DNA from 2 places in the Enterobacter sp. CFEC122 genome. Region 2 is predicted to be linked to the other one. Evidence: predicted binding sites of a transcription regulator. Region 2 holds the regulator's gene; the other holds the start of a gene.
What was found. Region 2 encodes PhoB, which activates phosphate uptake and scavenging genes when phosphate is short. Its sites were predicted from a motif close to CTGTCATAAAACTGNCNNAT; they were not measured.

Region 1 (8,341 bases), on a different contig from region 2:
CACGAAGGTGCTGGCGATGGAGGAGTAGGTGTAAACGATGAAAATACTGGAAAGCGTCAGCCCCGTTAGCGCCGAATAGAGCATAAACAGGGTCGTTGCCATGCCGGCACTTAGCTTGTGCACCAGACCCGAAAGCACAAACACCAGCGCCAGCTGCGCAATAATCAGCCCAAAGAAGGTGATTTTGCTGGAGAAGATAAACATCATCAGCTCCGGCGTATTCGCCGCATACCACGCGATAAACGCGGTAAGCAGCAGGCCAACCGTCATCCAGCCGTACACCTGCGCCATATACGTCTGCAGGCCGCTACGGGTCTGCTGCACTATTGAATCGGAACGCGGAAATCGGTCCATGATTCACTCCTGATTAAGATTAAGTAAACACACACGTTAAGAGTAACACATCCACGTAAACCGACTACCAACGGCTGGCGGCCTGTTTATCGCTGTCGCGAGATTCTACCCAGCGATCGCCTTCCGGCGTGGCTTCGCGCTTCCAGAACGGCGCTCTGGTTTTGAGGTAATCCATAATGAACTCCCCTGCCGCAAACGCGCTGCCGCGGTGCGCGCTGGTCACCCCGACAAAGACAATCTCCTCGCCGGGCCACATCTCGCCGATACGGTGAATCACCGTGACGCGTCCGAGCGGCCAGCGGCCTCGCGCCTCGTCCACTATCTCCGCCAGCGATTTCTCGGTCATGCCGGGATAGTGCTCCAGCGTCAGCGCCTTCACGCTGTCACCGAGGTTGTGATTGCGCACTTTGCCGGTAAAGGTCACGACCGCACCGTCTTCGTCGCGTTCCGCCAGCCAGCTGTATTCTGTCCCTACGTTAAAGCGCTCAGGGCCAACCAGAATGCGGGTTTCACTCATATTAGCCCCCTGTGACCGGCGGGAAGAAGGCCACTTCATCCCCGGCCTTCAGCGGATGGGTAAGCTCCACCAGCGTCTGGTTAACGGCGGCCAGCAGCTTCCCTTCATCGAGCGCCAGCGCCCAGCGGTCGCCCTGTGCCGCCAGATGCGCGCGCAGGGCCGCAACGTTTTCAAAAGAGGCATCCAGCGTCAGGCTGTCGGTATTCACCAGCTCGCGCACCTGCGCAAAAAAGAGCACCTTAATCATGGCTGTCCACCTTAAAATCACCGGATTTGCCGCCGCTTTTTGCCAGCAGGCGAACCGGGCCAATCACCATGTCTTTCTGCACCGCTTTGCACATGTCATAGATGGTCAGCGCGGCCACGGACGCTGCCGTCAGCGCCTCCATCTCCACGCCGGTTTTGCCGGTTAAGCGGCACAGCGATTCAATGCGCACGCGATTGTGCTCCGGCTGCGCCTGCAGGTTTACCTCCACCTTGCTCAGCATCAGCGGATGGCACAGCGGAATTAAGTCCCAGGTGCGCTTGGCGGCCTGAATACCCGCGATGCGCGCAGTGGCAAAGACGTCGCCCTTATGGTGGCTGCCGTCGATAATCATCGCCAGCGTTTCCGGCAGCATGGTGACGAACGCTTCGGCGCGCGCTTCGCGCACCGTTTCCGCTTTGGCGGAGACGTCCACCATATGCGCTTCGCCAGCGGCGTTAATGTGGGTCAGTTGTGACATAGCTTATTTCTTTAAATGGGGATGGAAATTACACGGACGGGTACGGGCATCCAACTGCGGGGCGATGATGTTTTCCCACGCGGTGCGGCAGGCTTTGGTCGAGCCCGGCATGGCGAAAATCAGGGTGTTGTTCGCCACCCCGGCAACGGCGCGCGACTGCAGCGTGGAGGTGCCAATCTCTTCAAAGGAGAGCATGCGGAACACCTCGCCGAAGCCTTCCACCTCGCGGTCGAACAGCGGGATCAGCGCTTCGGGGGCCTGATCGCCCGCGGTAAAGCCGGTGCCGCCGGTGATCAGCACCACCTGCACCTCATCGCTGGCGATCCACTGAGAGACCTGCGCGCGAATGGCGTAGCGGTTCTCCTTCACGATCGCTTTATCGACGATGTGATGTCCCGCGTCATGGGCCGCCTCGCGCAGCCAGTGGCCGGAGGTATCATCCTCTTCGCCACGGCGATCGGAAACGGTAAGGATAGCAATGCGTGTCGGGATAAATTCTGCGCTTACCTGACTCATCTTCTGATTCCTTCTTAAGCCTGATTACCCGCCGATGTAAGACAGGTTCTGAGTAATGCCGGTATTGCCCTGATGCAGGAAGTGGGTCTGTTTTTTATGCGTCAGCGCTTCAGAAATGCGCGCTTCAAGCGCCTCCTGCTGGGCATCGTCTGCCAGCAGATCGCGCAGGTCTACGCCGCCGTCCCCGAACAGGCACAGGTGCAGCTTGCCGACGGAAGAGACGCGCAGGCGGTTGCAGCTGGCGCAGAAGTCTTTCTCGTAAGGCATGATAAGCCCAATTTCGCCTTCGTAATCAGGATGGCAGAAGACCTGCGCCGGGCCGTCGCTGCGCTGGCGGATCTGGTGGATCCAGCCGCGTTTCAGCAGCGCGTCGCGCAGGACCATGCCGGAGATGTGATGACGGCGGAACAGCTCGCTGCCCTCGCCGGTTTCCATCAGCTCAATAAAGCGCAGCTGAATGGGGCGGGATTTGATCCAGGCGAGGAAGGTGTCCAGCTGATGGTGGTTGACGTCGCGCATCAGCACCGTATTGACTTTGACCTTCTCGAACCCGGCGCTGAACGCCGCGTCGATGCCGTCCATCACCTGGCGGAATTTATCCTGGCCGGTAATGGCGTGAAACTGGCGGGCGTCGAGACTGTCCACGCTGACGTTAATGGCGGTTAAGCCCGCATCGCGCCAGGTGGCCACGTCGCGCGCCATGCGGTAACCGTTGGTGGTCACGGCAATCTGGCGAATGCGGTCGTTTTCACGCACGGCAGCAATGATGTCCGGGAAATCACGGCGCAGAGAGGGTTCACCGCCGGTCAGACGCACTTTTTCGGTGCCGAGCTCAGAGAAGGCGCGCGTAACGCGGCGCACTTCATCCACGGAGAGAAAGCCGTTATTGGTGACGCTGCCCGGTTTGTAGCCGTCGGGCAGGCAGTAGGTGCAACGGAAGTTGCACACATCGGTAATCGACAGACGTAAGTAATAAAACTTACGCGCGAAAGCATCAGTAAGTTGTGAAGCCATGTACACCTTTCCAGATACGGGAGGCACAGTCATTTCTTTCTGTACCCTGGTGGCAAATTCGCCACGGCCAGAGCGCCATATCTTTCGACACAGGCACAAGGGCTAGAGTGTATGTTTTCAGTGTTGAAAACGTGGTTAAGGCGATAGTAGCGCGGAAAGTCTGACAGCGCCATTATCGCTTTTCGCTATATAATTACGTATATAGCGAATCAATCCTGCATTTTCGCTACAGAATACCTAAAAATTGCACTTTCACATTGATATACGTCATTTTGCTTCGGGTGAGGCATCGTCTTTTAGGGGTAGTTAGGTTACTGTTACGCGATCGAACGTGATAAGGAATACGTATGCGCAATCGCACTTTTGCGGATCTTGACCGAGTGGTCGCTCTTGGCGGAGGCCACGGCCTGGGCCGCGTTATGTCCTCTTTGTCGTCACTCGGCTCAAGGCTGACAGGGATAGTGACCACCACCGATAACGGCGGCTCAACCGGGCGGATCAGACGTGCCGAAGGCGGCATTGCCTGGGGCGATATGCGCAACTGCCTGAACCAGTTAATTACCGAGCCGAGCGTCGCATCGGCGATGTTTGAGTACCGTTTTGGCGGCAATGGCGAACTTTCCGGGCATAACCTCGGAAATCTGATGTTAAAGGCGCTGGATCACCTGAGCGTAAGGCCTCTTGAAGCCATCAATCTGATCCGTAACCTGCTCAAAGTGGACGCATTTCTGATCCCGATGTCTGAACAACCGGTCGATTTGATGGCCATCGACGCCGAAGGGCATGAAGTGTACGGCGAGGTGAATATTGACCAGCTTCTGCTGCCGCCCAAAGAGCTGATGACTTACCCGAGCGTGCCGGCGACGCGTGAAGCCGTAGAAGCAATTGGCGATGCGGATTTAATTCTGATCGGTCCGGGCAGCTTTTACACCAGCCTGATGCCGATCCTGCTGGTGAAAGAGCTGGCGCAGGCGCTGCGCCGCACCCCGGCGCCGATGGTCTACATCGGCAATTTAGGGCGTGAGCTGAGCCCGGCAGCCGCAAGCCTGTCGCTGGCGGATAAACTCAGTTTGATGGAGCACTACGTCGGTAAAAAGATCATTGACGGCGTGGTGGTGGGGCCAAAGGTGGATGTATCCGGTATCGGCGATCGTCTGGTGGTGCAGGAGCCGCTGGAGGCCTCAGACATCAAGTACCGTCACGACCGCCACCTGCTGCGCGAGGCGCTGGAGAAAGCGATTCAGGCGTTGGGTTAACAAAAACCCCGGTGGCGCTGCGCTTACCGGGGCGACAAAAGACGCTAAACCTGTAGGCCCGGTAAGCGCAGCGCCACCGGGCAAAAAACTCACGATGCCGCGATAAACAGATCCCGCAGCTGATGAAGCTGGTCGCGGATCTGCGCCGCCTCTTCGAACTCCAGGTTCTGCGCGTGCTGCATCATCTGCCCTTCCAGCTCGTGGATCTTCTGCTGCAGCGCCTTCGGCGTCAGCACGACGGTATCTTCTTCCACCACTGAACGCGCCTTGCCGCGGCCTTTCGCTTTGGTTTTGGCAATGTTCTGGCCCAGCGCCAGAATATCCACCACCTTCTTGTTCAGCCCCTGCGGGGTAATGCCGTGCTCTTCGTTGTAGCGCTGCTGCTTCTCGCGGCGGCGCTCCGTCTCACCGATCGCTTTCGCCATCGACGGGGTAATTTTGTCACCGTACAGAATCGCTTTACCGTTGACGTTACGCGCGGCGCGGCCAATGGTCTGAATCAGCGAACGCTCGGAACGCAGGAAGCCCTCTTTATCCGCGTCCAGAATCGCCACCAGGGAGACTTCCGGCATATCCAGACCTTCCCGCAGCAGGTTAATCCCTACCAGCACGTCAAACTCGCCCAGACGCAGGTCGCGGATAATCTCCATGCGCTCCACGGTATCGATATCCGAGTGCAGATAACGCACCTTCTCGCCGTGCTCTTCGAGATACTCGGTCAGGTCTTCCGCCATACGCTTGGTGAGCGTGGTCACCAGCACGCGCTCGTTAATGGCGGAACGGGCGCGGATCTCAGAGAGCAGGTCGTCTACCTGCGTCGCCACCGGACGCACCTCGATAATCGGGTCCAGCAGCCCGGTCGGACGCACTACCTGGTCAACCACCTCATCGCCCGATTTTTCCAGCTCGTAGTTGCCCGGCGTGGCAGAGACGTAGATGGTTTGCGGCGCCAGCGCCTCAAACTCTTCAAACTTCATCGGACGGTTATCCAGCGCTGACGGCAGGCGGAATCCGTACTCCACCAGCGTCTCTTTACGCGCCCGGTCGCCGCGGTACATTCCGCCGATCTGCGGGATCGTGACGTGGGATTCGTCGATCACCAGCAAACCGTCTGCTGGCAGGTAATCAAACAGCGTCGGCGGCGGCTCGCCCGGCCCGCGCCCGGAGAGGAAGCGGGAGTAGTTTTCGATGCCGGAGCAGTAGCCCAGCTCGTTCATCATCTCCAGGTCGAACTGAGTACGCTGGCTGAGGCGCTGCTCTTCCAGCAGCTTATTGTTCGCCAGCAGCACTTTGCGGCGCTCGGCCAGCTCCACTTTGATCTCTTCCATCGCCTGCACGATACGCTCGCGCGGCGTCACGTAGTGCGTTTTCGGGTAGATGGTGAAGCGCTGGATCACTGACTCAACGTGTCCGGTCAGCGGGTCGAAGAGCGACAGGCGTTCGACCTCCTCGTCAAATAGCTCAACGCGCAGCGCCATATCGTCCGATTCCGCCGGGAAGATGTCGATCACTTCGCCGCGCACGCGGAACGTACCACGCTGGAAGGCCTGGTCGTTGCGGGTGTACTGCAGCTCCGCCAGACGACGCAAAATCGCGCGCTGGTCGATGATCATCCCCTGCGTCAGGTGCAGCATCATCTTGAGATAGAGATCCGGGTCGCCCAGGCCGTAAATCGCCGAAACAGAGGCCACCACAACCACATCGCGACGCTCCAGCAGCGCCTTAGTGGCCGACAGTCGCATCTGCTCAATGTGTTCGTTCACCGACGCATCTTTCTCGATGAAGGTATCAGAGCTCGGCACATAGGCTTCTGGCTGGTAGTAATCGTAGTAGGAGACGAAATACTCAACGGCGTTTTCCGGGAAGAACTCTTTCATCTCGCCGTAAAGCTGCGCCGCCAGGGTTTTGTTGGGCGCCAGCACCATCGTAGGGCGCTGGAGATCCGCAATCACGTTGGCAATGGTAAAGGTTTTACCCGAGCCGGTAACCCCGAGCAGCGTCTGGTGCGCCAGCCCATCTTCCAGCCCCTCTTCCAGACGACGGATCGCTTCAGGCTGATCGCCAGACGGACGGAAAGCAGAATTCAATTTGAACGGTTTACTCATGGGCGACAACCTGATGACGTTATAAGCGGCAGGTGAATAATTTTACTCCTTGTTGCCAGGAATGCCAGTAAAAAACACTGGATGAAAAACCAGTAGCATGTCAGGATATTTAGCATAGCGCCTGAATGATTAGCGCGATAGCGGCCAAAATTTGGACAGTGGCAACATAAAACACCAGTCAGGTCAGGTTATCCCCAGAACTTTTTCTTTTTTAACATTTGTCAAGCCAGGTAATGATAGTTTTATGGCAACGGGTGACACTTTCATGACGGGAATTGATTTTATCTAACCAATTAAAAAATAAACGATATTTTCTAAAGCCGCGTTTCGCGTCAATTTGGGCGTAAGCCGCGTCTTCTCTCGCTTATCGCGTGTTTTCTAACTCTAATGCACATGGTTATCCACAGGAATAGTGGATAACTGCTTCCAGCCCATACAGACTGGCGCTCTGCAAATTCCCGGATTTTCCCACGAGGCGGCAGCAAAAAATTTTTATAGCTCTTTTTTGCTGATTAACAGTCGCGTCATTCATAACCAACTGACGAGATCTTGCTCACATTTCCATCATTTCTGGCTCTGCACCACAACTCACCACCGTCGGCACCGTCGATGTGCAATCCCCCTTTTTATCCCCCGCGCTTCTGTGACTTATTCCTAAAAAAGACGCTTTTTTAATCACTTTCCGCTTTATGGCAGGGGTTTTGCAGTTTAACAACGAGCCACACCTACACACATTTTTAAGGAGAGAAAGATGTTGAGCCTGCGTGCAGTGAATCAGTTTTACGGAAGTCAACATACGCTATGGAATGTGGATTTAGATTTTCCGCAAGGGATGTGTACAGGCGTCGTTGGCCTGCCGGGGATGGGGAAAACCACCCTCATGAACTGCATCGCCGGGAAAGTGCCCGTCGAAAGCGGCAGCATCATCTGGTATGAGGCGGGCGCGCCGCCGCGCGATTTGCTCAATCCGCCACCAGAACAGCGTTCCGGGCCGGGGATAGGCTATGTCTCGCAGGACAGGCGGATCTTCTCCCAGCTCACGATTGAGGAGAACCTGCATATCGCCATGCGGGCGACGGGAAAACCGAACCCAGAGGCGAAAAATGACGTTTACGACCTGTTCCCGGCGCTCTATGCTTTGCGACGAACCCGCGCCAACACGCTCTCTCCGGACGACCAGTATCAGCTGGCGCTGGCTAATGCGCTGGTGAACCGCCCTCACCTGCTGATCCTGGATGAACCGCTGCACGGCGCGGGGCACAGCGTTGCCCAGAAGCTGGTGCAGCTGCTGGGGCGCTTAAACCGGGAGTTAGGGATGACGGTGCTGTTAGCGGAGCAGCAGCTGTCGTTTATCCGCCGGGTGGCGGACCGTTTCTGTCTGCTCTATCGCGGGCGTAACGTGGCGCAGGGCCACGTTACCGAACTGGATGATGAGCTTATCGCTCACTGGATGTCGCGGGAAGCAAAACGCTGAGATCGAGATAACGTCCGATTTCGGCATTTTCCGCGCCGTCAGCCAGCCAGGGGATCTCCCCGAGGCACGGCGCGGGAAGGACGCGCCTGAGCGTCGCCAGATACGCCTGATGGCGTTTACCCGGCGCAACCACGTCGTTGGCTATCCAGCCCGCAAGACGCAGCCCTGCCTGCTGTACGGCCTGCGCGGTCAACATGGCGTGATTGATGCAGCCCAGCTTGACGCCGACGACAAGAATGACCGGAAGCTGCTCGGCCTGCACCCAGTCAGCAAACGTCTGCGTGTCTGAAAGCGGCGTAAACCAGCCGCCAGCCCCTTCCACCAGCACCCAGTCGGCCTGGCTTTCCAGCGTCCGCAGTCCGGCGGAAAGCACGGTGAAA
Region 2 (8,341 bases):
GCCAGCATGAAAATACACTCCAGCACAATACGCTAATTATAAGAAAAACCCATGGCTAATCATGCGAACAAAAAACAGCCAGCCGTATAAAATTCACACGCGTTTCGCTTGGCTGCAAAGCAAACGGGCCAGCGATGGCTGACCCGTGGAAAGGTAAAATGACACACCTGCCGTCAGGCGATCTTTTTGGCAATTAATCGTTCCGGGATCACGAAGCTGAAGCGGGTTCCTTTACCCAGGGTACTCTGAATATCGAGACGGCTTTCATGGTGATTCACCGCGTGTTTCACAATCGCCAGCCCCAGGCCGCTTCCGCCCGTCTGCCGCGATCGCGCTTTATCCACGCGATAGAAGCGTTCGGTCAGACGCGGAATATGCTCCGGCGCGATCCCCGGCCCGTTGTCCTCCACGCTAAACTCGGCCCCCGTTGGGGTATGCTGCCAGCGCACCACGATCTCCGTCCCTTCCGGCGTATGGTTTACCGCGTTATACACCAGGTTGGAGATAGCGCTGCGCAGCTCATCTTCACTGCCCAGCACCTTTAGCGTGTTGTCGACCTCAAAGGTCAGGTGATGCTTTTTGTGGCTTAACGTCTGCGCTTCACGCTCCACGACTCGCAGCATCATCGGCACATCGATGGTGTCATTCAGCGCGAGCGTGGGTGCCGCTTCAATCTTCGAGAGCGTCAGCAGCTGCTTCACCAGGCCTTCCATCCGGTGCGTTTGCTCGCGCATGGTGTGCAGCGCTTTTTCACGCGGCGCACCTTCCAGCGTTTGCTCCTGCATCATCTCCAGGTAGCCCTGCAGCACGGTCAGCGGGGTACGCAATTCGTGACTGACGTTGGCGAAGAAGTTGCGGCGCGCCCCTTCCAGCTGGTGCATCTGGGTGACATCGCGCGCCACCATAAGCCACTGCTTATCGCTGTAGGGCATCACGCGGATCTCCAGATGGCGACCGTTATTGAGCTTGAGATTGTGCGGACGGGTAAAATCACGCTTTTTCAGGTACAGCGTAAACTCGGGATAACGCAGAAGGTTGAGGATATTCTGGCCATTATCATCCGGCCAGCGCAGGCCCAACAGCTGCTGCGCCAGGCCGTTACACCAGAAGATCGTCCCTTCTTCGGTGGTCAGAATGACCGCATCCGGTAGCGACTCCGCACCGCTGCGAAAACGCTTAATCAGGCTTCCCAGCTCGCGGCGGCGCTTTTTATTTCGCATCTGCATCTGGTGCAGACCGTACAGCAGCGGCTCCCAGCTGCCGCTTCCGGGCGGCGGCGTCATGCTTCGGTCAACCCACAGCCACCAGGAGAGGCGCAGCAGGTTCCAGAAATGCCAGATCAGCAGCCCGGTGACCGACGCCAGCAGAAACCACGGCAGATGTCCAAGAAAGGCCCCCAGAATGAAGGCCGGAATACAGCATAAGATCAGTTCAAAGACGAGCCTTTTCCATGACAGACGTTCCAGCACGCGTCACACTCCTGTCATTGTTCAGAAACGGGTAGAAAAACGATAACCCGTGCCGCGGACCGTCTGCACCATGCGATCGTGGCCGCTCAGTTCCAGCGCTTTTCGCAGGCGGCGGATATGTACGTCAACCGTCCGGTCTTCGACATACACGTTAGTTCCCCAGACGTTATTCAGCAACTGCTCGCGGCTGTACACGCGTTCCGGGTGGGTCATAAAGAAGTGCAGAAGTTTAAATTCGGTAGGCCCCATGTCGAGGGGATTTTCACCGGTCATCACGCGGTGAGAAGTCGGATCAAGGCTCAGCCCCTGCATCTCAATCACCTCTTCCACCGCCATCGGCGAAATACGGCGCATCACGGCTTTAATGCGGGCCACCAGCTCTTTGGGGGAGAACGGTTTGGTAATGTAATCGTCCGCGCCGGTCTCCAGACCGCGCACACGATCCTCTTCTTCTCCGCGCGCCGTAAGCATCACAACCGGGATGTCGCGGGTCAGCGCTTCACGCTTCAGGTGTTTGATAAACTGCAGTCCGGAGCCGCCGGGCAGCATCCAGTCCAGCAGAATCAGATCGGGCCAGGGTTCATTCAGCTGGTTCACTGCGCTGTCATAATCTTCCGCTTCAACCGGCTGGAAGCCGTTTTGCTCGAGCACGAAGCACACCATTTCACGAATTGGAGCTTCATCTTCTACGACCAGAATACGTCTCGCCATACTTTGCCCTGTCTTATCTTATTTACGTTACAAGTTTGTAATTCGGCGCCATTATGCGTCAGATTTATGACAGATTTATGAAAAACAGTACCACTATAAATGGCAAACTGTTGTTTTATTACAGCGGTTATTTTCCCTTCTCTGAACGTTTATAATCCTGCTTTCTCTTTTTTGCCACGGATCAGCTATGCGCATACTTCACACCTCGGACTGGCATCTGGGTCAAAATTTTTACAGCAAAAGCCGTGCGGCTGAACATGAAGCGTTCCTGAACTGGCTGCTGGAAACGGCCCGGACGCATGAGGTGGACGCGATTATCGTGGCGGGAGATATTTTTGATACCGGCTCGCCGCCGAGCTATGCCCGTGAGCTGTACAACCGCTTCGTGGTGAATCTGCAGCAAACCGGCTGTCATCTGGTGATTGTCGCCGGCAACCATGATTCCGTCGCGACGCTTAACGAATCCCGCGACATCCTGGCGTTTCTCAATACCACCGTCGTCGCCAGCGCCGGGCACGCCCCGCAGATCCTGAAAAAGCGCGACGGGTCGCCCGGGGCGGTACTGTGTCCGATTCCCTTTTTGCGTCCGCGCGACATCGTGCAAAGCCAGGCGGGGCTGTCGGGCGCGGAAAAGCAGCAGCATTTGTTACAGGCGATCGCCGACTATTACCGCCAGCAGCACGCCGAAGCCTGTGCCCTGCGCGGTGACCAGCCGATTCCGGTGATTGCGACCGGGCACCTCACCACCGTCGGGGCCAGTAAAAGTGACGCCGTGCGTGACATCTATATCGGCACGCTGGATGCCTTTCCGGCGCAACACTTCCCGCCCGCCGACTACATTGCGCTCGGGCACATTCACCGGGCGCAGATCGTCGGCGGCTGCGAGCACATCCGCTACTGCGGCTCGCCCCTTTCGCTCAGCTTTGACGAAACGGGCAAAGCCAAATCCGTACATCTGGTGACCTTCTCCGACGGAAAACTCAGCGCCGTCGACACGCTGGAGGTGCCCGTAACTCAACCGCTGGCGGTGCTGAAAGGCGATCTCGATGCCATCACCGCCCAGCTGGAGCAGTGGCGCGGCGTCGAGCAAGATCCCCCCATCTGGCTGGACATCGAAATCACCACCGACGACTACCTGCACGATATGCAGCGAAAAATCCAGGCGCTGACCGAAGACCTGCCGGTAGAGGTCTTGCTGGTGCGCCGCAGCCGCGAGCAGCGCGAGAAAATTCTGCTAAGCGCTCAACGCGAAACGCTCAGTGAACTGGGGGTCGAAGAGGTATTTGAACGCAGGCTCTCACAGGAGGAGATTGACGATGCGAAGCGCGCAAGACTCAGCGAACTGTTCAGCCATACCCTGCATGCGCTCAATGACGAGGAAGAAAACGCGTGAAAATTCTGAGCCTGCGCCTGAAAAATCTCAACTCCCTCAAGGGCGAGTGGAAAATTGACTTTACCGCTGAGCCGTTTGCCAGCAACGGGCTGTTTGCCATCACCGGCGCAACCGGGGCAGGTAAAACTACCTTGCTCGACGCCATCTGTCTGGCGCTTTATCACGAAACGCCGCGCCTGAATAAAGTCTCCCAGGCGCAAAATGACCTGATGACCCGCGACACCGCCGAATGTCTGGCGGAAGTGGAGTTCGAGGTAAAAGGCATCGCCTATCGCGCCTTCTGGAGCCAGAACCGGGCGCGCAACCAGCCGGACGGTAACCTGCAGGCGCCGCGCGTGGAGCTGGCGCGCTGCGAAGATGGCAAAATCCTGGCCGACAAAGTAACGGATAAGCTGGAGCAAACCGCCGCGCTCACCGGGCTGGACTACGGGCGCTTTACCCGCTCGATGCTGCTCTCTCAGGGGCAGTTTGCCGCCTTCCTTAATGCCAAACCGAGCGATCGCGCCGAGCTGCTGGAAGAGCTGACCGGCACCGAAATCTACGGTCAGATTTCCGCCATGGTGTTTGAGAAACACAAAGCGGCCCGCAGCGTGCTTGAAAAGTGCGAGGCGCAGGCGGCGGGCGTCGTGCTGTTGAGCGAAGAACAACAGCAGCAGTTACAGCAAAGTTTGCAGGCACTTACTGACGAAGAGAAAACCCTGCTGGAACAGCAGCAAAACCAACAGAAACATTTTCAGTGGCTTACGCGCCATGATGAGCTCGTGCGCGAGCAACAGCGCGTCGCCGCAATGCAGCAGCAGGCGCAACAGGCGCTGACGGACGCTGCGCCTGAGCTGGCAAAGCTCCAGCTCGCTCTGCCCGCCGCCCAGCTTCGCCCGCTCTGGGAACATCAGCAGGAGCAAACCGCGCGTCTGGCACAAACGCAGCAGCGAATTATCGAAGTAAATACTCGCTTACAAGCCAGAACCGCGCTGCGTTCACGTATTCGCAATACCGCCCTGCGTAACCACGAGCTGCTTCAGACCGAACTGACGGCGCTGGCGCAGTGGCTGACGGAGCACGAGCGCTATCGTCTGTTAGGCCAGGAGATTGCAGGCTGGCGCGCCCAGTTCTCGCAGCTTAACCGCGATAAAACGCAGTTAGCCTCGCTTGCTGCGCGGATAGGTGAATTACGCAACAGGCTGGCTGCGATGCCGGAAAACGCGCTGACGCTGACGGCGGATGAGGTCAGCGCGGCCATGGAGCAGCAGTCCAGGTCCCGCACGCTGCGCCAGCAGCTGACGTCGCTGCATGCCCGCTATCAGCCGCTGCAAAAGCGCCTGCGCCAGAGCGGTGAAAACGTGCAGAAGGCGCAGGCCGAACAAAATAAACTCAATGAAACGCTGACCCTGCGCCGCCAGCAGTACAAAGAGAAAAACCAGCACTATCTCGACCTGAAAGCCCTGTGCGAAACCGAAGCAACAATCAAGAAGCTGGAGCATTACCGTTCGCAGCTTGAGGCGGGTAAACCCTGCCCGCTGTGCGGTTCCTGTGAACATCCCGCCGTTGAGCAATATCAGTCACTTGAGCTGACGGATAACCAGCGCCGCCGTGATGCCCTGGAAAAAGAGGTCGCCGCCCTTAAAGAGGAAGGCCTGCTGGTGCTGGGACAGGTCAATGCCCTGACTCAGCAGATCCAGCGCGAGACAGACGACGCGCAGACGCTTTCTCAGGAGGAGCAAGCGCTCACTAAAGAGTGGGTGGCGGCCTGCACGTCCCTGAACATTACCTTGAATATTCAGGACGATATCGCGCCATGGCTGAACGAACAGGAACATTACGAGCGCCAGCTTTATCAGCTCAGTCAGCGTCTCACCCTGCAGAACCAGCTCAACGAACAGGACGCGCAGGAGCGGCAGTATCAGCAGCAGCTGGCGGCCACGCGGCAGGCGCTGGAACATGCCCTGCTCGCGCTCTCGCTTAACGCACCTGAAGAAGGTCAGGAAGCCGCCTGGCTTCAGGCCCGTGAAGCGGAATTCGCGCAGTGGCAGGAGAAGCAAACGCAGCACGGCGTGCTTCAGGAACGCATAAACGCCCTGAAGCCGCTGCTCGACGCGCTTCCGGCAGCGAACAGCGAAGACGCCGAACCGGTTATTCCTGATAACTGGCGCGCCATCCACGACGAGTGCGTGTCGCTGCAAAGCCAGCTGACCGCGCAACAGCAGCAGGAAGCGCTGGAGCGAGAGCGCCTGCAGCAGTCGCAGACGCAGTTCACCGCGGCGCGCTCGGCGAGCTGCTTTGCCGACCAGGACGCGTTTCTTGCCGCGCTGCTGGATGACGATGCTATTCGCCACCTTGAACAGCTGAAACAGTCGCTGGAAAACCAGATCCAGCAGGCCGCGGCGCTGTCCGGGCAAGCGAACCAGCAGCTGCAGTCTCATCTGGCACTGCGGCCGGAAGGGCTCGATGCCGATGCCGCCACGCTGCAAAGCCAGCTGCAGCAGCTGGCGCAACAGCTGCGCGAGAACACCACGCATCAGGGCGAGATCCGCCAGCAGCTTAAGCAGGACAGCGATAACCGGCAGCACCAGCTGGCGTTGATGCAGCAAATTGAAGAGGCCGCGCGCCAGGCGGATGACTGGGGTTATCTGAACGCGCTGATCGGCTCCAGCACCGGCGACAAGTTCCGTAAGTTCGCCCAGGGGCTGACGCTGGACAATCTCGTCTGGCTCGCAAACCAGCAGCTTAACCGCCTGCACGGGCGTTATTTATTGCAGCGTAAGGCCAGTGACGCGCTGGAGCTGGAAGTGGTGGATACGTGGCAGGCGGATGCGGTCCGCGATACCCGCACCCTCTCCGGCGGCGAGAGCTTCCTGGTCAGCCTGGCGCTGGCGCTGGCGCTTTCCGATCTGGTGAGTCATAAAACGCGGATCGATTCCCTGTTCCTGGATGAAGGGTTCGGCACGCTCGACAGTGAGACGCTGGATACGGCGCTGGATGCGCTCGACGCGCTGAACGCCACCGGGAAAACCATCGGCGTGATCAGCCACGTCGAGGCGATGAAAGAGCGTATTCCGGTGCAGATCAAAGTGAAGAAGATTAACGGGCTGGGGTATAGCAAGCTGGATAAAGAATTTGCCGTGCAGTAAAGGTCCACTCAACATGTAGGCCGGGTAAGGCGTAGCCGCCACCCGGCTTTTTTATTGTGGCTGCCTGAATTCGCCCGATGGCGCTTCGCTTACCAGGCTTACAGAGCCGTTTATTCTGGCCACAGCCACGCCGCGCCGCGCACGCCGCTGGAGTCCCCGTGGACGGCTTTGCGGATCGGCGTTTCACACTCCCCGCCGAAGACCCACTGCTTCACCAGGTTCGGCACCGTGGCGTACAGCCGGTCGACGTTGCTCATGCCGCCGCCCAGCACAATTACGTCTGGGTCGAGAATATTCACCACGTGCGCCAGGGATTTCGCCAGCCGCATTTCATAGCGGCTCAGGGCCAGCTCCGCCACCGGATCCTGCGCTTCGACCAGACGCATGATCTCATTTCCCTTGAGCGGCTGGCCGCTCAGGCGGTGGTAATCGGTCGCAAAACCGGTACCGGAGATAAAGGTCTCAATACAGCCCTGTTTTCCGCAGTAGCACGGCACTTCGGTGCGGTATTTGAGTTCGTCTTCATCCATCCACGGCAGCGGGTTGTGCCCCCACTCGCCCGCGGTGCCGTTACCGCCGGTATGGGCGCGCCCGCCGAACGCTACGCCCGCACCGCAGCCGGTGCCGACGATCACGGCAAACACGGTCTGGGCACCGGCCGCCGCGCCGTCGATGGCCTCAGAGACCGCCAGGCAGTTGGCGTCGTTGGCCAGACGCACTTCCCGCTTCAGGCGCGCGCTTAAATCTTTATCAAACGGCTGACCGTTGAGCCAGGTGGAGTTGGCATTTTTAACCACGCCGGTATACGGCGAGATCGACCCCGGTATCCCCATCCCGACGCTGCCGGTTTGCCCTGTCGCCTGCTCGGCCATCTCGACCAGCCTGGCAATCGTCTCGATAGTCTGGTGATAATCATCGCGCGGCGTTGGCAGACGATGGCGAAACAGCTGCTCCCCCTGCTCGCTCAGTGCGATGACTTCTGTTTTGGTGCCGCCCAAATCGATCCCAATACGCACAAGACTCTCCTCATTATTTTGATTATCAACAGAGTAGAAGCACGCTTCCCGATTAGCAATGCAAGCGATGCGACAATTCGTTATCATGCCCGCTGATTTAACGACAAGGCCGTGGAAATTATCATGCTGTGGTTCAAAAATTTGATGGTTTACCGTCTCAGCCGCGACGTTTCGCTGCGTGCAGAAGAGATGGAAAAACAGTTAGCCGCTTATACCTTTTCCCCTTGCGGTAGCCAGGATATGGCGAAAACCGGTTGGGTTCCGCCAATGGGTTCACAAAGCGATGCACTGACCCACGCCAGCAGCACGGGTCAAATCATCGTCTGCGCCCGTAAAGAAGAGAAAATACTGCCGACGCCGGTGGTTAAGCAGGCACTCGAAGCGAAAATTCTCAAGCTGGAAGCCGAACAGGGCCGCAAGCTGAAAAAGACCGAAAAAGATTCGCTGAAAGATGAAGTACTGCACTCCCTGCTGCCGCGCGCCTTCAGCCGCTTCAGCCAGACCATGATGTGGATCGACACCGTTAACGGGCTGATCATGGTGGACTGCGCCAGCGCCAAGAAAGCAGAAGATACGCTGGCCCTGCTGCGTAAAAGCATCGGCTCGTTACCGGTCGTTCCGCTG

Region 1: a site for PhoB is predicted at 6,719-6,738, ahead of uvrB (excinuclease ABC subunit UvrB). Genes of this name have one in related genera too.

The regions. Positions count from the first base shown of each region.
Region 1 covers NZ_JBRIQR010000001.1:57,940-66,280, reverse strand. The annotation lists gene ACVCAM_RS00335 (Bax inhibitor-1/YccA family protein) at 1-354, opposite strand, end outside; gene moaE (molybdopterin synthase catalytic subunit MoaE) at 419-871, opposite strand; gene moaD (molybdopterin synthase sulfur carrier subunit) at 873-1,118, opposite strand; gene moaC (cyclic pyranopterin monophosphate synthase MoaC) at 1,111-1,596, opposite strand; gene moaB (molybdenum cofactor biosynthesis protein B) at 1,600-2,112, opposite strand; gene moaA (GTP 3',8-cyclase MoaA) at 2,137-3,126, opposite strand; molybdenum cofactor riboswitch at 3,114-3,248, opposite strand; gene yvcK (uridine diphosphate-N-acetylglucosamine-binding protein YvcK) at 3,474-4,382, shown strand; gene uvrB (excinuclease ABC subunit UvrB) at 4,472-6,487, opposite strand; gene ACVCAM_RS00295 (ABC transporter ATP-binding protein) at 7,239-7,961, shown strand; gene bioD (dethiobiotin synthase) at 7,924-8,341, opposite strand, start outside.
Region 2 covers NZ_JBRIQR010000002.1:87,480-95,820, reverse strand. The annotation lists gene phoR (phosphate regulon sensor histidine kinase PhoR) at 174-1,469, opposite strand; gene phoB (phosphate response regulator transcription factor PhoB) at 1,491-2,180, opposite strand; gene sbcD (exonuclease subunit SbcD) at 2,368-3,573, shown strand; gene sbcC (exonuclease subunit SbcC) at 3,570-6,701, shown strand; gene mak (fructokinase) at 6,812-7,717, opposite strand; gene rdgC (recombination-associated protein RdgC) at 7,841-8,341, shown strand, end outside.